DNA from 3 places in the Paenibacillus sp. FSL H8-0282 genome. Region 3 is predicted to be linked to each of the others. Evidence: riboswitches for the same ligand, from Rfam matches in the RefSeq annotation. Region 3 holds a riboswitch; each other region holds the start of a gene.
The links. Region 3 has a riboswitch for cyclic di-AMP ahead of NST94_RS00190 (3D domain-containing protein). Riboswitches for the same ligand answer to the same signal wherever they lie in the genome.

Region 1 (6,779 bases), 560 kb from region 3:
TCTTGGTGGAAGATGATTAGGGCTTGCTTTAAGACGATCCAAGACGCTCATCGCTCGAGATTTTTACTGGAGTCCGAACGCCGGCCATATTTGTGGAAAAGCTTCAATTAAAGGCTCCTGAGTCCGTTAGATGCTTCATGCGCTCAAAGATCGTTTGAATTCTAGTCAGAGACTAAATTATAGAAAGATTTGCGCTCGTTAGTACATCCGCTTGGGCGGTCATCTGCTCCCGTAGAGCTCTAAGCTGTGTTTTCAGTGCGGGAACACTTTTTTGCAGAATAATGCTTATTTGAGAAAGAGGCAGCTTTAGGCCGTACCACATGACCTTCACAAGCTGTTCCTCCCAAGGTAATGCCTTAGCCGATAGAAGGGAGCGCCGGGCAAAAGAATCAGCACACTGGTGAATACAAGTGCGGTAAGCGTGGATAGAGAATAACTGAGGATCGAATTCATCCTGACGATATATTTTATGAAGCTCTGTGAAGGTGCGTATAGTAACCTTGTCCGCCTCATTAGATTGTTCTAACAACATGGAACTAAGTACGTAGACTTCATTAGTATACTTTTGGACACACTCTGCAAATTTAGTACTGTAGGTGGACTCGGGAGGTAAGGGGTCAGGCATGGTGAAACACGATCCTTTCAGAATGAGAGATTTGCTTGAATCTATAATATAGAAAAGTAAGAGATTGATTTATTGATGAGATCAGCGGTGTCTGGTTCCGGGCAACTGTGTTTCTGCTGGGAGGTACTGGATAAAGCTTTGGAAGGTTTGTAGTAGAGCCGTTCACTTCTGGAATTGCTCCCCCCTGCTGCAACACTGTACAGACGCCCTTGCTGAATATGCCCTGCCAAGGATTTACCCTGGAGCTTGGCCTTTAAATCCTGCAAAGCACCCTGAACTAGCTCAAGCTTAACCTGCTCCCAATCTGAACCTTCGCGGCGGACCTTATCCAGCGCTTCCTCAAGACGGCAATGACAGATAGCCCGTAAAAAAGAACTCCATTTAATGAGATCGAAATTTTTGGTGTTGGCAGAGATCAGACAAGCCCCCCAGCTGCAGCCTCCCTTACAGGTGAGTTTTAGAATACCATAACGGCAGCCTTCAGCCCCTTCCATTCCATAGTGGATAGGCTCGGGTTCATCCAATACAAATACTTCAATGCGGGATAGTCTGCGCTGGTCCATAGTAGGGTTCCTCCTTAGATTTCCAAAAGCTTTAAGTCTACATGATGAGTGACACTAGCCTTTTCTACACAAGCGAGCATTTCCATTTTATTCTCACAGACTGCGGTATGCTCTAGCCATAGTCGGAACTTCTCTTTCCGTATAACAGATAGATGTAAGGGAAAGGTGCTGCGGGATCTCAAGACATACCAACCGGCGCTTACATCTTTCCAAGGCTCCTTGAAGGCTGTAAACCACGGGAGTTTTTGGTGTGATGACCAATCCTGCTGCTGCTGTTGTTCTCGAATTTTTTTATATATCTCATATACAATCTTAGAGTCTAAACAGTCTTTACAAGAAGAAGGTGTGCTGAACTGGCGAAGGGCTTGGATCTGGTTCTGGCCAAATGCATAGCCTACAATGTACCTGTGATTATGTTCTTCGAACCACAAGGCCCCGAAACAAACGTAATTTAGACTTATCGGCTCAAGCAGCCCTTGATGTATCCCTAAATAATAGTGCTTCAAAACATTCACCCCATCCAGCGTGCTATCACCTAATAAGCTCAGGTAACGCAAAAACCGCAGCAAGAGGAGGACCTCTGCTGCGGTTTTGGATTACAGGCAGATATACCTGGGCCAAAGCGTGGCGGATCAAGGGTCTCTCTCTTTACGCTTACGAGGTTAGCTGTCGGATTCGGACGGTGAGAGTCGCCCTACCTATTGAGACTTATGCAGTCTCCTTTGGATTCACCCCAAGTAGGCCAGGTGGCCTGATGGTTCCCCCGTTCCCTGCGAATGCAGGAACTCAGCGTTGATTGTTTTTCATGAATTAGATTCAACCCGAATCATACTCTTTTCAAGATTTTCTGTAAAAAACGGAAAATGTTCTTTTAGAGCAATTTTAACCATATCCTGCCGACTACGACTGAAAAACGAGGTAAATAGGTATTTATGGCGTGTTATCGCGCCTCTTTCTCGCTCAGCCTCAGCTTCTTGCGTTTCTACCTATAATGGGAATTTGCAGTATTTTCGCTCTAAAAAGGTGAATAAAATCACATGGGTTATAGATAGCGATTAAACGCTCCAAACTCGAGTAAACAAGAGATATAGAGAGATTAGATATCAAGTAAGCGCTATCTAATGGGAAAATAGTTTTTAATTTGCATTATTTTGGCATCATTCAGGTTTTACAAGTCTTCGTGCATAAGAGTATGATTACTCCTGTTTCAACGACAATCGAATATTTGATCCGCTTAATTTCCGGTAAGGAAAGCGGGGGAACCAACAATCGGCAGCCGATGTGAGAGTCGGAAGCCGATTATGGGGTGAATCCTGTAGAGGGTGTGAGTGAGCTCGCATCTATACAGGTAGGGCGACTCTCACCGCCCGAATCCGACAGCTAACCTCGTAAGCGTATGGAGAGAGGATGAGTGCAATGTGACCGCTAGCGAGCCACAGAGGAGATCCTTTGTGGCTTTTTGCTGTGCTCTTAGAAGCAAAGCATTTATGGAGGCCTCCCCTAAGAGGTCGCTAAATTCATCATTAGCGGTATTTGTAAGGCAGCGTCTAATGACGTGACACAACCGAGCTTTAGGTTGTGCCCGAAAATGACGATAGGTCAACATCCTTTCGGAGATTTTCGTTGCCTCCTTGTTGTAAATGAGCAGGAGGAGAAAAAAAGATGACGGATCAGAATGAATATGTGCTTGTATGTGCGCCTACAAAGGCGGGAGAACATTTCATTAAACTTCTGAAGTTCAGGGGTATTAAGATGGCGGGATTAACCAACAATGTGGCTGAGAAAGCTTTACTTGAGGAGCTCGGGATTGAGCAGGTTATTCTAGTGGATACCCGCCATCAGAGCACTTGGTTTCGCCCATCGTTCCCGGTAGGCAGGGTATATCTGTTTGAGAGCAGCTTTCCGCTTTGCTGCCGCTATATTCAGATGTGCCGTACCTGGACGACACAGCCGATTTTTGTGATTACAAGTTCAATAAATCCTAGATTGGTCTATAAAAGACTTGGTGCGAGCTATGTAATCTATTCCCATAGTGGTGATGCTGATTTTCTAATCGATAGATCACCTCATCAAGGATAATGGAAGGAGTGCGGAAGATATGATGGATCTGTATATGGTGGCTTCGTTAGCTGTAATTTACGGGTTATTTTATGGCTTTATGCGCTGGTGCGCAGGTGTAGTTGAGGATACGGGGAGGGATAAGCTGTGATTCTAGTAATCGCTGTTACCCTACTGTTGTTTATATATCTGGTTTACGCGTTGATTCATCCTGAGAAATTTTAAGGAGGGGCATTCATGGGCATTTTGCAAATAGTCGTCGTAATTGTAATTCTCATCTTGCTGGTCAAGCCGATGGGAACGTATTTATATCATGTATTTTCTAACGAACCGAATCGTACGGATCGCTGGTTTGCAGGCACAGAGAAAGGTATTTATAAGCTGATCGGCCTGAAAAAACGGGACGGAATGTCCTGGAAGAAGTATGCACTCAGCTTTGTTTTAACTAATATCGTACTGGTTGCTTTCAGTTATATTTTTCTAAGATTACAGCGGGGATTGCCGCTGAACCCGAATGGAATTGCCGATATGGAACAGACGCTTTCATTCAATACGGTGATCAGCTTTATGACCAATACGAACCTGCAGCATTATAGCGGGGAGACGGGACTATCGTATTTTTCACAAATGGCAGTCATCACGATGATGATGTTCACGTCTGCAGCGAGCGGATTTTCTGTTGCGGTTGCTTTTGTCAGAGGGATTACAGGACAGAAATCAGTCGGGAACTTTTTCGAGGACTTCGTAAAAGCACATATTCGTGTATTCATTCCATTAGCTCTGCTAGTTTCATTGGTGCTGGTAGGATTGCATGTGCCACAAACGCTCAAGCCATCGCTTGAGGTCACTACACTCGAAGGGCAGACGCAACAAATCGCTATCGGTCCAGTCGCTTCTTTGGAATCAATTAAACACTTAGGTACGAATGGTGGCGGCTTCTTCGGAGCCAATTCAGCGCATCCTTTTGAGAACCCTAATCCACTTACGAACGTTCTGGAGATTCTCTCTATGTGGATGCTGCCAGCCTCTCTGCCATATATGTACGGATTGTTCGCTAAGAACAAACGTCAGGGCTGGGTGATTTTCACAGCAATGATGACCTTGTTCGTACTACTGCTGGGATTGAATTATTATGCGGAAACCAAAGGCAATCCAGCTATCAATGCGCTGGGGATCGAGTCTTCGCAAGGCAGCATGGAAGGTAAAGAGGTACGTTTTGGTATCCCGCAATCTTCGCTGTTCACTTCGGTAACAACGGCAGCTACGACAGGTAGTGTTAACAATATGCATGATACGCTGACACCGCTGGGTGGCATTACCCCTCTGGCCCTAATGATGCTCAACAACGTCTTCGGGGGAAAAGGTGTCGGACTAATCAATATGCTGATGTATGCCATCATGGGTGTCTTCTTATGTGGACTAATGGTTGGCAGAACACCAGAGTTTCTCGGGCGAAAGATAGAAGCCAAGGAGATGAAGCTAATTGCGATTGCTATCCTTGTGCATCCGTTCATTATCCTTGTACCAACAGCAGGTGCGTTCTTAACGGACTTGGGCAACGGTGCCATCACGAATCCCGGATTCCATGGACTTAGCCAAGTGTTATATGAATATGTCTCTTCTGCCGCGAACAATGGTTCAGGATTTGAAGGGCTTGCGGACAACACCACCTTTTGGAATGTTACAACCGGGATCGTAATGCTGCTTGGCCGTTATGTCTCTATAATCGCGATGCTGGCAGTTGCAGGCTCACTGATCCAGAAGAAGCCAGTTCCTGAGACGATTGGCACATTCCGCACAGACAATGGTCTGTTCACCGGAATTCTGATTGGTACCGTTGTAATTATCGGGGCTCTGACGTTTCTGCCAGTCATTGTGCTCGGCCCGATTGCAGAATATTTGACCTTACGGTAGGAAGAGGGAGAACAAGATGAGTACTGTAAAAAGAAAAAAGCTGCTGACGGGACCCATACTCCTAAGCGCTGTAAAGGATAGCTTTATTAAGCTTAACCCGGTGACGTTAATTAAAAATCCGGTCATGTTCGTAGTCGAAATCGGTACGATTATTGTATTGCTTATGGTACTGGCCCCCGGATATTTTAATGCAGAGAAATCGGTAGGCTTCAATATCACAGTGTTGTTCATTCTGCTATTCACAGTGCTGTTTGCCAACTTCGCTGAAGCGCTGGCTGAAGGCCGCGGGAAAGCCCAGGCGGATTCACTCAAGAAAACGAAACAGGATATCACAGCTAACAAACTCGTTGGAGGGTCTGTGAAGACCGTTTCTTCTTCCGAGCTTCGTAAAGGAGATATTGTCATCGTCAGTCAGGGAGAACTTATCCCTGGCGATGGTGAAGTAATTGAAGGGCTGGCCTCCGTAGATGAATCTGCAATTACAGGTGAATCTGCACCTGTTATTAAGGAAGCCGGCGGAGATTTTGGCTCAGTCACAGGCGGCACCCGGGTAGTCAGTGATGAGATTAAAGTCAAAATTACCAGTGATCCCGGTGAGTCATTCCTGGATCGGATGATCTCCCTCGTTGAAGGGGCGAAACGTCAAAAGACACCCAATGAAATTGCACTAAATACACTCTTGATCAGTCTGACGTTGATTTTCCTGATTGTAGTAGTGACCTTGCGGCCAATTGCGACTTATCTGGGCGTTGATCTAGATATTCCTGTTATGATCGCCTTGCTGGTCTGTCTGATCCCGACCACAATCGGGGGACTGCTCTCCGCTATCGGGATAGCAGGGATGGACCGCGTCACACAGTTTAATGTCCTTGCTATGTCAGGGAAGGCCGTTGAAGCTGCCGGCGACATTAATACAATGATTCTAGATAAGACAGGTACGATTACTTTCGGAAACCGGATGGCGAGTGATTTTGTGCCTGTTGGAGATGAAACGGAAGCTGAGCTTACGGCTTGGGCAGCTATTAGTTCGCTAAAGGATGAGACTCCGGAAGGACGTTCGGTTATTGAGCTGGCTAAGAAGCTGGAGCGCAGCTATGACAGCAAACTTGCTGAAGGCGGAGAGTTCGTAGAGTTTAAGGCTGAGACCCGGATGAGTGGTATAGATCTACTTGATGGACGATCTGTTCGTAAAGGGGCAGTCGATTCCGTGAAGAAATGGGTACAGTCGAAGGGCGGAGTCATTCCCGCGAACCTCGACAGTAATTCCGATGCTATCGCTCGGATGGGGGGGACCCCGCTTGCTGTTGCGGTAGACAACCGGATTTATGGACTTATTTACTTAAAGGATACGGTTAAGCCAGGGATGAAAGAGCGGTTTGATGAGCTGCGAAAAATGGGAATCAAGACTATCATGTGTACAGGGGACAATCCGCTGACCGCAGCTACTATTGCCCGTGAAGCAGGGGTAGATGATTTTATTGCAGAGAGTACACCTGAGGATAAAATAGCGGTTATCCGCCGTGAGCAGAACGAAGGCAAGCTGGTGGCAATGACTGGTGATGGTACGAATGACGCACCTGCCCTTGCCCAAGCTGATGTGGGCTTAGCGATGAACAGTG
Region 2 (6,779 bases), 3.1 Mb from region 3:
GGAATTTTATATTTTTAAAATAAGAGCAGCGTTTCTCCTTTTGGAGTCACGCTGTTTTTTTTGACCATACTGTTTGCCAAAAAGAGATTAATAATTATATAATTTTAAATGTATATGATAAAAACTACATTAGTCCCTAGAGGACAGAAAGGAATTCTCCTTGAGTAAACCTAAAAAAAGTCCAAATGTTCCCCAGTTGAGCAAACAAGAGAAACGACGGGTAGAACAGGAGCAACAGAAGCAGAAAACGAGAATTTTAGTTATTAGTTCAATAGCTGTAGTAGTTATCATTTTTGTTGGATTGTTTATGTTAGCTTCGAAAGATGCAGCAAAGAATGTCTCTACAGGAGAACCGGTAGAATTCAATTACAGTGAGCTACCTAGGATTGGTAATGAGGATGCACCTGTTAAGCTTGTTGAATTTGGTGATTTCAAATGTCCAGCTTGTTCCCAGTTTGCTGGCTCCATGAAACCGAAAATTGTTCAAGATTTTGTCAACGAGGGAAAAGCAGCTCTTTACTTTGTAAATATGGCTTTCGTTGGTCCTGACTCTGAGACAGCTTCACTAGCTGCATTGTCTGTATACCATCAGAATAAGGATGAATTCTGGAAGTTCTATGATGCTGTGTATGCGCAGCAAGGGGATGAGAGCGTGGAATGGGCGACTGAGGATTTCTTGGTAAGCCTTGCTGAAAAAGAGAAATTAGCGATCGATTACGATCTGTTGCGTAAAGACATCCAAGAGAAAACTTATGCAGATGAGCTGAAGAAAGACATTCAGTTGGCAACTGACTCAGGCGTGACAACTACGCCTTCGCTCTACATTAATGGAGTGAAAACGGCTGAACCTTTCGATATTGAAGCGATTACATCTGAAATTAACGCCGCCGCAAAAGCAGTGGAGGCAAAGTGACAAAATTCCTATCTTTTTGCAAGCGTAACTGCCTCTATCTGGCCTGGTTCGTCTCTTTGGTTGCTGTAGCTGGTAGCTTGTATTTAAGTGAAGTCTTGAAGTATGAACCTTGTAAGCTTTGCTGGTTTCAGCGGATTTTTATGTATCCGCAGTTATTTTTGTTGGGAATTGCCACTTTCCGTGGAGATAAGCGCATCATTCCTTATGTGCTTCCATTAAGTTTGATTGGTGGCAGTATCTCAATCTATCATTATGCGGAACAGAAGATTCCAGCGTTAAGTAAAGTTCTACCTTGTACAGTTGGTGTTCCTTGTAATAAAGATTACTTGAACTACTTCGGATTTATAACGATTCCTTTGTTAGCTTTAATAGCGTTTGCTCTAATAAGTCTCCTTCTTTGGTATGGACGTAGGGAAGAAGAAGTGATTGAAGTAGATGCTGAGGAGAGCTTAGGATTTTAGTTTTTACTTTGGAAGGTACAAAAAAGCTGAAAAGGTATTAAAATCACGGGCTAGAGGGATAATTGAAGATAATGAAAGAGAGCATCCAATAAGACGCTATATTTGAGCTTATTGGATGTTTTTTCATTCTTTTTTCATTTTTTTCAACGCTTTACTGTAGGCACTTTGTAGACTAATATTAGACCTTGTGAGAAGTTGAATATGCGCTGAATTTTCTTAGGAAAAACGGGGGAACCAAACTTGGCATTCATGCCAATGGGGTGAATCGGAACCGGGTCGAACAGACCTCTACCGTAGGGCTATAACCACAGCCCGAATCCGCCAGCTAACCTCGTAAGCAAGGTGGGAAAATGACCATGCATAAGCATGCGGATCATTTCCGTATGCTTATTTTTGTGTCTGCATTTATGAAATCCACCGATGAAAACAGCGCACGGAAATTCCGTTTCAGCTCCCAAAGAAAGGAACTGTATCCACCATGGTAAGCAAGGTAAAACGACTATTGATCGGACGTCCGATGAAGTCGAATGAACTCGATCATGAAAAGTTATCCAAGGTTAAAGCACTGGCTGTTCTGTCTTCTGATGCGCTCTCGTCTGTAGCCTACGGAACGGAACAAATTCTGATTGTACTAGTGGCTGCCGGGTTTACTGCCATCTGGTATTCCCTGCCAATTGCATTAGCCGTATTGGGCCTGCTGGCCATCCTGATTTTATCCTATCGGCAGACGATTTTTGCTTATCCGCAAGGAGGCGGAGCTTATATCGTAGCCAAGAGTAATCTTGGTATTCCGACAGGGCTGCTCGCTGGGGGTTCATTATTGGTGGATTACATTCTTACCGTAGCGGTTAGTGCCTCGGCAGGGACGGATGCGATCACATCGGCTTTTCCAAGTCTTCATAATCATACTGTTCTCATCGCTGTATCTGTTATCGTTTTATTAACAATCATTAATCTTCGCGGAGTGACTGAATCGGCTTCATTTATCGCAATTCCAGTGTATTTGTTTGTGGTTTCGATTGTTGTTCTGATTATCTCCGGTATCGTTAAATATGCAATGGGTGGCGCGCATGCGAATGTTCCTGAAATAGGCAGCGCCGTATCTAATGTAAGTTTGTTTCTACTATTAAAAGCGTTTAGCTCTGGTTGTTCAGCCCTAACGGGGGTTGAGGCCGTATCTAATGCGATCCCAAACTTTAAGGCACCGGCTGAGAAAAATGCAGCCAAGACGCTAATGATCATGGGACTTATCCTTGGCTTTATGTTTACCGGAATCACTGTGCTGGCATATTGGTATGGTATTGTGCCAGATGAAAAGGCTACGGTTGTCTCTCAGATCGCTGAATCGACCTTTGGCCGTGGCGGATTGTACTTTTTCATTCAAGGGATTACAGCAGTGATTTTGTTCTTGGCAGCTAATACAGCATATTCAGCGTTTCCGCTGCTCGCCTTTATGTTTGCAAAAGATAAATATCTGCCACATGCATTTATGGTCCGTGGTGACCGCCTGGGCTTCTCAAACGGCATTATTTTTCTAGGAGTTATGTCTATCATACTTGTGACTGCATTCCATGGGAATACGGAAGGTTTGATTCCACTATATGCGGTAGGCGTGTTCATTCCTTTTACCTTATCCCAACTGGGGATGATGGTGCATTGGATCAAAACAAGACCCGCTGGATGGGTGAAAAGATTTGTAGTAAATACCATCGGTATGCTGACTACATTGACGATTACGCTTATATTTATCATTACTAAATTCTCGAGCGTATGGATGGCATTCATTTTCTTACCTGCTGTAATGTTCGTGTTCCACCGTATTCATAAGCATTATTTGAATACTGCGGATCAACTGCGTATATGTCCGGCTACTGATAAACCTGTAATTAAAGGAAGTACTGTAGTTGTTCCTGTTGCAGGGGTTACACGTGCTGTATTACATTCCATCAGCTATGCGAAGTCTCTAACAGATAATGTTGTTGCTGTGTATGTAGGCTTTGATGAAGAAGACATTCATAAGATGGAGCAACGGTGGGAGGAATGGAATCCAGGTGTACGCCTGATTGTTCTTCGTTCCAGATATCGTAGTATCATTCGTCCGTTAGTGAAGTTTATCGATACGGTAGAGTGGAAGACCGCTGCGACGGATCACATCACGATTTTGATTCCACAGTTTATTACCAAACATTGGTGGCAAGCCGTGCTTCATAATCAGACCAGCTTTTTAATCCGCTCGTATCTAATGAATCAAAAGGACGTTGTAGTAGCGACTGTCCCGTATCATTTAAATAAATAAGTAGAAGATTAAAGATGAGGTTATATCCGGAACGTTCGGAATATAACCTCTTTTGTATTTTATATGAAGGAAATTGTTGCAAATCCACAGAATTTGAAATTTATATGTTGACACAGAGAATGAGAATCAATATCATTTAAAAGTGAAGCAGAGGTAAAGGTCACCTTTGAATATCAAAGCAGTTACATATAGGAGGGTTTTTAATGTTTTGGCTTAACAGAAAAAGATCAGGAAGCATGAAAGTGACGATGAGCGGACTAATAGTGATGACGCTAATACTTTCCGCTTGTGGTAATAATAATGCTGAAAGCTCATCAAATGCAGGAACAGCGCCTACAACAGCGCCTACAGCAGAATCTACAGAGGCACCTGCTGCACCTAAGACGTTAACAGATGCAATGGGTCATAAAGTAACGATTCCGGCTAATCCACAGCGCGTTCTGGGTTCATATTTGGAAGACTCTTTGGTAACTCTGGGTGTAACTCCAGTAGCTCAATGGTCAGTTACAAACGGCGTTCAGGATTATCTGGCCACTGAATTGAAGGATGTTCCTACAATTAGTTACGACCTTCCGTTAGAGGCTGTAACCAGTTTTGCTCCGGATCTTATTATCATCCCATCGGAGTCTTCTGTTCAGAACGGGATTTACGATCAGTTGAATAAGATTGCACCCACTTATGTAATTGGGGATGAACTAAATCAAGATTGGCGCAAATCGTTGCTCAAGATGGGTGAGATTTTGAACAAAACCCCTGAAGCAGAAAAAGCCATTAAAGATTATGATGTTAAAGCAGCGGCTGCGAAAGAACAGCTTGCAGGAGCTATTGGACAAGAGTCCGCGGCTATTTTATGGTTGGTGCAAAAAAACTTCTATATTGTAGACGAAACCCGCAGCAGTGGAGCTGTATTATATACAGACCTTGGCGTAACGCTGCCTAACTTAGTAACAGAGATCCCAGTAGGAACAAGAGCAACTTGGAATCCGATCTCACTAGAGAAGCTTTCTGAGCTGACCGCAGATCATATTTTCCTTGTAAATAGTGATAAGACTGAGGGTTCGGAGATCCTAGATAGTGCAATCTGGAAGGGCATCCCAGCTGTAAAAGCTGGAAATGTGCATGAAATGAGCTCAACAAGCAGCTGGCTTTACAGTGGTGCGAACGCTGGCAGAAAAATCATTGACGATGTGCTAAAAAGTCTTGTGAAATAAAAGTCGTAATTCACCATGAATGAGACTGATCATTTCGGTGGGGAAGGGCGTGCAGATCAAGTATCTCGGGATACAAAGATCTGCACCATTTTTTTATAAACCAATCCCATAGTACGGAAAAATCGTTCCTGCAATTGTACAACATAAATATTTTTGCGATAATGAGAATGATTGTTGTTATCATATAAACCATTGTAACTATTGAATAAGGAGACGACTCATGGTTTCACCCTCAGATTTCGCAAATCGTATTAAAAATGAACCCAAAAAAGCTCTACATACCCGACCGGCAGCTGCCATTGGTATTCTTATTTTTGGACTTGCTGCTATTGCCTTCGGATTGGCACTTTCGGTCTCAGTGGGGGCGGCAGATATCAAGTTAGCTACGGTATGGGAAGCTATATTTCATTTCAATCCAGATTTACAAAAACATCAGGTGATTAGAGAACTGCGATTTCCACGTGCTATTGCTGGCGCCTTAGTTGGTGCTTGCTTCGCAGTAGCAGGGGCTATCATGCAGGGGATGACAAGAAACCCGCTTGCGGATTCAGGGCTGTTAGGCTTGAATGCAGGAGCAGGGGTAGCGCTGGCCATAGTATTTGCTTTTGCACCCTCACTCTCATTCACTTCACTAATGTTGTATTGCTTTATCGGTGCCGCTGTGGCCTCTTTTATCGTATTCGGAATCGGTTCGCTTTCTTTTAATGGCCTGACCCCCTTGCGATTGACATTAGCAGGTTCGGCAGTTAGTGCTTTATTGGTTGCTATTAGTCAGGGAGTAGCTATTCTTTTCAACTTATCTCAGGACATAGCCTTCTGGTTAGCTGGTGGGATGGGTGGAGCTAGCTGGACTCAGATCAAGATTATATTCCCTTGGGTGGCCGTAGCCTTAATTGCAGCAATGATGTTATCACGATCCGTCACATTGCTCAGCTTAGGAAGAGAAGTTGCGGTTGGCCTGGGGCAGCGGACAAGGTTAGTTCAATTGGCATGTATGATTGTTGTGGTTATCTTAGCTGGAAGTGCGGTTTCAACGGTTGGCCCGATTGCTTTTATAGGACTAATTATTCCACATGTTACTCGTTATTTCGTTGGAGTGGACTACCGCTGGATTATCCCTTGCTCCGCAGTTCTAGGGAGCTTATTGATTATCTTTGCAGATATTGCCGCAAGAATGATAAATGCACCGTATGAGACACCGCTAGGAGCCTTAATTGCCATCATCGGCGTACCGTTCTTTATTTATTTAGCGAGTAAGCGGAAGGGGGAGCTGTAATGCCCAAATTAACCCTTACTCCAGATGAAAAAGAACGCCGCACACGCGCCTTAACGGTGTTAGTGCTCCTTGCTATACTGATCGTCGTTGTGTTTATAGTCAGTATGAATACAGGGTTTATGCGTCTATCCCCACTAGAGGTATTACATACACTCATGGGTGATGGAACACATCAGCAAAAGCTTATTTTATTTGATTTCAGATTACCCCGCATCGTAATTTCATTGTTAGTTGGAGCGGGCTTTGCAGTATCGGGCTGTATTCTACAAAGTCTCGCACGTAATGCACTCGCAGAACCGGCTACGCTGGGCATAAGTGCTGGTGCAGGTTTTGCGGTAATCATTTTTATCTCGTTTTTTCCGGCTACAACAGCAGCTCCGGTATTTGTCTTGCCTCTCCTAGCGCTTGGTGGGGCTGGCCTGACCGCAGCTTTAATCTATATTCTTGCCTACCGGAAGGCAGATGGTCTGTCTCCTACAAGGCTGATCCTTATCGGGATTGCGGTCGCTGCAGGAATCAATGCTTGCCAGCTTGTATTGGCACTTAGGCTTGATCCTAATAATTATCAATTTGTAGCTACTTGGATCGCCGGGAAAATATGGGGTGGGGATTGGAGATTCGT
Region 3 (6,779 bases):
CTCATACTTTTTAAGCATAATCCGTTCGCCATCAACGTAAATTTCCAGTGCGTCCTTTTCGCCAATGCCAAGTGTACGGCGTAATTCAATAGGAATAACAACCCGTCCAAGTTCGTCTACTTTTCTTACAATTCCTGTTGATTTCATCATAACAATCGTTACTCCTCTCAATGTTCCAAAAACGTCATTATTCGACATTGTTCACTGTTTTATGATACTTATAATACCAACGATTCCCAAATCAGTCAACCTTTTTTCATAGGCTGAATAAGAAAATTTCCATAAGAACTTTGAATGTCCCTATAAAAATTAAGAATTACCCTGAAAGCATTTTGTCGATTTACCAAGACCAAAAATGATACTTTTCGACAAAGTACGACATAATTACTTATTATATACTGATATTAGTTAAAATCATATTAAATTATTAGAAGGAGTTGATCTCATGAAGCAGCCGCTCACGGAAGAAAAAGTTTTCAAGGATCCCGTTCATAATTATATTCACGTACAGGATACGATTATTTGGCGACTAATTAATACAAAAGAATTTCAGCGTTTACGCCGGATTCGCCAGTTAGGTACCTCATATCTCACTTTTCATGGTGCAGAGCATAGTCGTTTTTCTCATTCTTTAGGAGTATATGAAATTACACGCAGAATCATTTCGCAATTTGAGCGCAGCGGGTATAAGGATTGGATTCCAGAAGAAAGTTTGCTTACTTTGTGTGCGGCTTTGCTGCATGATTTAGGGCATGGCCCATTTTCACATTCTATAGAAGAAGCTTTTGAAATGAACCATGAGGATTGGACCTGCCGGATTATTTTGGAGGACACGGAGATTACCGAAATATTGCGTGATGTGGAGGAAGATTTTCCTCGTAAAGTAGCCTCAGTTATCTCTAAGACATATGAGCATGAAATTGTTGTCAATTTGGTTTCCAGTCCACTGGATGCTGATCGTATGGATTATTTGCTGCGTGATGCGTACTATACAGGTGTAAACTATGGAACCATCGATATTGATCGGATTTTGAGAATGCTTCGTCCTTATAATGGGCGGATTGTAGTAAAAGAATCAGGTATGCACGCCATTGAAGATTATTTAATGTCGCGTTATCAAATGTACTGGCAGGTATATTTTCATCCGGTGACGCGCAGCTCTGAAATTATTTTGCGTCAAATCTTCCGTAGAGCTAAAGAGTTGTTCCAAGAGGGATACAAATTTCGCTTTATGATCGCTCCGCTGGAAGATCTCTTTCGAGGAGAAGTAACAGTGAAGCAATATTTAATGCTTGATGAGGCACTGGTACAGACTGCTTTTATGCAATGGACCCTTGAAGAAGATGAGTTATTAAGCGACTTGTGTACCCGTTTTATTCATCGTAAACTGTATAAATATGTAGAGATCGAGAATTTGGATACAGATATGATTACGGAAATCCGCAGCAGTTTTGCGGGAGCGGGACTTAACCCAGAATATGACTTAGAGATTGATTATCCGACAGATTTGCCTTATGATGTGTTCCGTCCAGGAGCAGCCTTCGACAATAATCAAATTTTACTGCTTGATCGGAATGAGCAATTGCGGGAAATTTCAGAGGTATCGGATATTGTGCGCTCAATAAGCGGGATTCATCGTGGCAGATATCACCTATATTTCCCACAGGATAAGCTGAAAAAAGCCCTTACACGGTTGCCCTCTTCTGTAGCAGAGATTTTTGCAAAATAATACAAATATTTATGGAACTATTGATAAAAACAACAAGGAGTGAGCTTTAAAATGTATCTGTTCGACACTCATACACATTTAGATGCGCCTCAATTCGACGAGGATCGCGAGGAAGTTATAGCTCGTGCAGTAGAGGCCGGAGTTAGCAAGATGATCAATATTGGATTTAATCGGGAAACGATCCCTTCAACGATGAAGCTGGCTGAATCTTATGATTATATTTATGCAGCGGTGGGCTGGCATCCACAGGATGCGATTGATATGAAAGAGGGGGACCTCGATTGGATCGCCTCTCTTTGCAGCCATGAGAAAGTGGTGGCCATCGGAGAGATTGGGTTGGATTATTATTGGGATACCTCTCCCAAGGATGTGCAGCAGGAGGTCTTCCGCAAACAAATTGGACTAGCCCGTGAACTAAAAATGCCAATTTGCATACATGACCGTGATGCCCATGAAGATGTCGTACGGATTTTACGGGAGGAAAAAGCAAATGAAATTGGTGGCGTAATGCATTCTTTCTCAGGCAGCTGGGAAACCGCAAAAATGTGTCTAGATCTAGGATTTCATTTGTCATTTGGAGGACCGATCACGTTCAAAAATGCCAGAGTGCCTAAAGAGGTGCTTGCACAGACGCCATTGGACCGATTATTGATCGAAACAGACGCTCCATATTTGACTCCACACCCCTTCCGAGGCAAGCGAAATGAGAGTGCTCATGTGAAGTTAGTAGCAGAGGCTGCGGCTGAAATTAAAGGGTTAACATGGGAAGAATTGGCTAAAATTACGTATGCGAACGCACTGGAACGATTTGGGATTGTCTGAAAACAGGAGTAAAACGGGTGAAAAATAGAGAATGGCCGATATATTAAACTTTTTTAATATAAAAACGGCTGATTATTACAATATTTTAACCATATATTTGCGTAAACGTGGTTGAATCGTCCTTTACAACATGCATCAAAACAGGATATCATCTTTTCAGTGATGTGAGCTGTTGTTATTGTGACAGCCATTGATTCATGGATCGTCTCGCTGAGTCTCCGTATGGAGAACGGGGGAACCAATATTGAACTGCCGCATGCCTGTATCTTGAATACGACTAGGAATTGCCGCAGAACAATATTTGATTTCTTCACGTGGTCTTTGGGGTGAATTTAAGGGCAACCGCCGTGAGCGGGTGACCTGAAATAGGGCGTCTCTCTTTCGTCCGAACCCGACAGCTAACCCCGTAAGCGCAAGTAAGAGAGGCAACCTCGTGCACAAACATTCCCGCGTATTCTGACATCGGAGAAGCCACGAAAGAGTCCTCAAGAGAACTCTTTTTAGGCTTCTTTATTTTTGAATAAACTGAATGTTGCCCGCATACTGTTATATAACAGGTGTGGGAGTAGCTGTGCCGAGCAGGCGATCCATGAGCAGGAGACGCTAAGTTAATACGTGCGTATCCTGTGACAATCTCAAATAGTTTCGTCAAAGAAATTCAGTCCTCATGATATACAAATTGACGACGAGGCTATGTAAGGAGGATGGAGAGAATGGGCTTATTCCAACCAGAGGTATCCCATGATTCGCAGTCATCCAGCAGGTCTTTCGCATTACGGTGGGAGCAAGTAAATACTCGCGTACTTTTACTTGCAGGTGTGATTTCAATCGCAATCGCGCTGTTAATTCTGCTGTACGTACACGGTCAAAGTAATAAACAATTAGTTTTAGTAATAGACGGGCAAACACAGACACTTGAAACGCGAGAAGCACTTCTTGGTGATGTGTTGGAGAAAGAGCAAATTTCGCTGCAGCCGCATGATGAATTATCTTTAGGTCTGAGTGATGAAATAAAAGACGGTGACCGTGTCGTTATCAATCGTGCGCAGAAATTTAGCCTTACTGCGGACGGAGCAACAAAAACGTTATATACGACCGAAGACACTATCGGTCAAGCGATTGACAAACTGGGTATCAACCTAGAAGGCTATGACAAGATTTTTCCTTCGTTAGACACCACCATCTCTGCTGACATGGAGATTAAGATCGTTCGTATCAACAAGCAAACGGTACAGCGAACAACTAACTTACCTTTCCGTGTTATTAAGACAGCAGATCCCTCCCTTACTGTGGGAACAGTTAGAGTGGCACAGGCAGGCAAACCAGGCGTCATGGTTCAGCATATTGAAAAGATCTATCAAGACGGAGAACTGGCCTCTATGCGCATGATCGGCAAGGAAGTACAAACGGTAACAAAAGATAAGATCATTGCCGTTGGTACTAAAGCACTTCCTAAGCCTACTGTAGTTGCTAAAGCTACAACAACTTCCAAATCAAGCACTACCTCCAAAACGACTAAAGTTAGCGCTAAGACTAAGAACGTCACAAGCAAGGCTGGCGTAGACTTTGAGTACAAGAAGATGATTAAGAACGTCTCCATGACAGCTTATTCGTCAGAAGAGCCAGGGATAGGTACTAAAACTGCCTCCGGAACACGCGTAACGGAAGGTCGTACAATTGCAGTAGATCCGAATGTAATTCCTATTGGCTGGTGGGTTTATATCGATGGGCTTGGATTCCGCCGTGCAGAGGATACTGGCGGTGCCATTAAAGGCAATAAAGTGGATGTCTATTATGATTCCCTGAGCCATGCTCGTAATTTCGGCCGTAAATCACGTACTGTTTATGTGATTGGACCTGTGAAACCAGAGCTTAACTAGAACTGAAGCTTTTGCAAAAAATCCTTTGATAAGCTATAGTGATGATAACCGTTAAGGAACGCTGGATGATCATTTCGTTGATCGCAGAGCAACCGCTCATCACTTATACATTCTTTAACCAAAAGAAGAGGAGCGAATCCTCTTCTTTTTGCTTTTTTTGGAAGGAGTCAAGAAATATGATTAAGGAATTAATCGTCGTTGAAGGCAAAAGCGATACCGTAGCCATTAAGCGTGCTGTAGAAGCGGATACCATTGAGACAGGCGGCTCTGCTGTAAACCGGACTGTAATTGCTAAGATCGCGCTTGCTATGGAACGTAGAGGGGTTATTATTCTTACGGACCCGGACCATGCTGGGGAGCGAATTCGTAAAATCGTTTCAGCGAAGGTGCCGGGCTGCAAGCATGCTTTTATTCCAGAGAAGGACGCAACTCGAAAAGGGGATATCGGTGTAGAGAATGCATCGCCAGAGGCGATTCGTCATGCGCTGCGTAATGTACATACCTCTTTTGAAGGAGCACCTGCTTTGATTGGTATTGATGATCTTATGGCCGCTGGAATGCTTGTACACCCTCGGGCTGCTGAAAGACGTATGGCGCTTGGTAATTTGCTTGGAATCGGATATTGTAACGGCAAACAGCTGTACAAGCGGCTGGCGATGTTTGGGATTACGCGGGAGGAATTTGCCGGGGCTCTCGCCCAAATTGATCAGGGAGGCATTACTTCATGAGTGGTAGAGAGGAAATTTCGACTCCAAAACGGACCAAAGAGATTATTCAACGTTATGGATTCAAGTTCAAGAAAAGCCTGGGACAGAATTTTTTGATTGATCAAAATATTTTGGACAAGATTGTAGACGCTGCTGGACTAGATAGCGATTCTGGGGCGCTGGAGATCGGGCCGGGAATTGGAGCGCTGACGGAGCGTCTGGCACTAACAGCGGGTGCTGTAACTGCCGTAGAGATTGACCGTAGACTGATTCCAATATTAAAAGACGTACTTTCCCCCTATCCCCATGTTAAGGTTCGTAACGATGATGTCCTCAATGTGAACTTGCAGGAAATGTTCAAGGAAGATTTCACCACTGTGAACAAGGTCAGTGTGGTTGCTAACCTGCCTTATTATGTGACTACTCCGATTCTGATGAAGCTGCTCGAAGAGAAGCTTCCCCTTGATAACATCGTTGTAATGATTCAGAAGGAGGTTGCGGAGCGTATGGCTGCATCTCCAGGTGGAAAGGAATACGGAAGTCTTAGCATTGCCGTGCAGTACTACAGCGAGCCTGAGCTCGTCTGTATCGTGCCACGTACGGTATTCATCCCTCAACCTAATGTGGAGTCTGCTGTTATCCGTCTGAAGGTTAGAGAGCATCCTCCGGTAAAGGTGGAGAGTGAGAAGCATTTCTTTGAAGTGGTTCACGCTTCTTTCACACAGCGCCGCAAGACGATTGCTAACAATCTGAAGGCTCGTTACTTCCCTGAACAAGGACGTGAGCAGCTGGAGGCTTTACTCGCAGAAGCGGGTATTGAACCGACCCGTCGCGGAGAAACACTCAGTCTTGAAGAATACGCCCGCTTAAGCAGTGTTTTGCTAGCCGCTGGAATTGAATAAGCAATAAGAAACGGTTGTTGTCTTAAAGGACGACAACCGTTTCTCGTAGAAATATAAGGATGTTATTTTGGTGGAGCATTATACATTCTTATATTTTAAAAATATGGCGAGTTATGAACCAACTGAGGCCTTTGCCCATACGATGGGGTAGAGGTGGTGGTTGTAATGAATTTAGGAGACTTGGTCGTTCGCAAATCTTATGGCGGTGATTTAACATTTCGTGTAGATAATATCGTGCAGGATAGAGCCGTCATTAAAGGCACAGATTTCCGCCTGTTGGCGGATTCTCCTCTGGATGACCTGGTTCAAGTGCCTCCTACCCGAATAACGGAACGGGGACAGCAAGCACAGATCAAAGCGAAGGAATCACTGACACAGCTGCGGAAGGACCGTCAGGAGCAAAGTCAGCGGAGCGGGGGAACCCTAACAGAGGGGACATGGGCTCCACCGTCCAAGGAAGCTCCTTATTTTGAAGTGCCAGGTAAAGTACTGCATCTGGATGGCGATCCGGCATATTTGAATAAGAGCCTTAGCTTATACGAGCAGCTGCGGATTCCCGCTGAAGGGCATCATGTTCATGAATCTGCAATGGCTGATACGTTATACCGGCTGTTGCCCCGTGTACGCCCAGATATTGTAGTGATCACTGGTCATGATGGGGTACTGAAGCAACAGCATACTTACGATCTGTATAGTCTGAATAGCTATAAAAATTCGCAAAACTTTATAGCTGCTATTA

Region 1: linked by a shared signal. The riboswitch ahead of NST94_RS02675 (hypothetical protein) and the one ahead of NST94_RS00190 (3D domain-containing protein) in region 3 are both predicted to bind cyclic di-AMP.
Region 2: linked by a shared signal. The riboswitch ahead of NST94_RS15990 (APC family permease) and the one ahead of NST94_RS00190 (3D domain-containing protein) in region 3 are both predicted to bind cyclic di-AMP.

The regions. Positions count from the first base shown of each region.
Region 1 covers NZ_CP150146.1:602,268-609,046, forward strand. The annotation lists gene NST94_RS02660 (hypothetical protein) at 173-532, opposite strand; gene NST94_RS02665 (hypothetical protein) at 667-1,188, opposite strand; gene NST94_RS02670 (hypothetical protein) at 1,203-1,757, opposite strand; cyclic di-AMP (ydaO/yuaA leader) riboswitch at 1,826-1,990, opposite strand; cyclic di-AMP (ydaO/yuaA leader) riboswitch at 2,410-2,599, shown strand; gene NST94_RS02675 (hypothetical protein) at 2,851-3,267, shown strand; gene kdpA (potassium-transporting ATPase subunit KdpA) at 3,484-5,160, shown strand; gene kdpB (potassium-transporting ATPase subunit KdpB) at 5,177-6,779, shown strand, end outside.
Region 2 covers NZ_CP150146.1:3,723,833-3,730,611, reverse strand. The annotation lists gene NST94_RS16000 (DsbA family protein) at 197-913, shown strand; gene NST94_RS15995 (disulfide oxidoreductase) at 910-1,374, shown strand; cyclic di-AMP (ydaO/yuaA leader) riboswitch at 1,569-1,728, shown strand; gene NST94_RS15990 (APC family permease) at 1,853-3,670, shown strand; gene NST94_RS15985 (iron-hydroxamate ABC transporter substrate-binding protein) at 3,874-4,881, shown strand; gene NST94_RS15980 (iron ABC transporter permease) at 5,102-6,157, shown strand; gene NST94_RS15975 (iron ABC transporter permease) at 6,157-6,779, shown strand, end outside.
Region 3 covers NZ_CP150146.1:39,340-46,118, forward strand. The annotation lists gene NST94_RS00175 (AbrB/MazE/SpoVT family DNA-binding domain-containing protein) at 1-150, opposite strand, end outside; gene NST94_RS00180 (HD domain-containing protein) at 446-1,729, shown strand; gene NST94_RS00185 (TatD family hydrolase) at 1,781-2,551, shown strand; cyclic di-AMP (ydaO/yuaA leader) riboswitch at 2,750-2,979, shown strand; gene NST94_RS00190 (3D domain-containing protein) at 3,265-4,431, shown strand; gene rnmV (ribonuclease M5) at 4,608-5,159, shown strand; gene rsmA (16S rRNA (adenine(1518)-N(6)/adenine(1519)-N(6))-dimethyltransferase RsmA) at 5,156-6,040, shown strand; gene yabG (sporulation peptidase YabG) at 6,206-6,779, shown strand, end outside.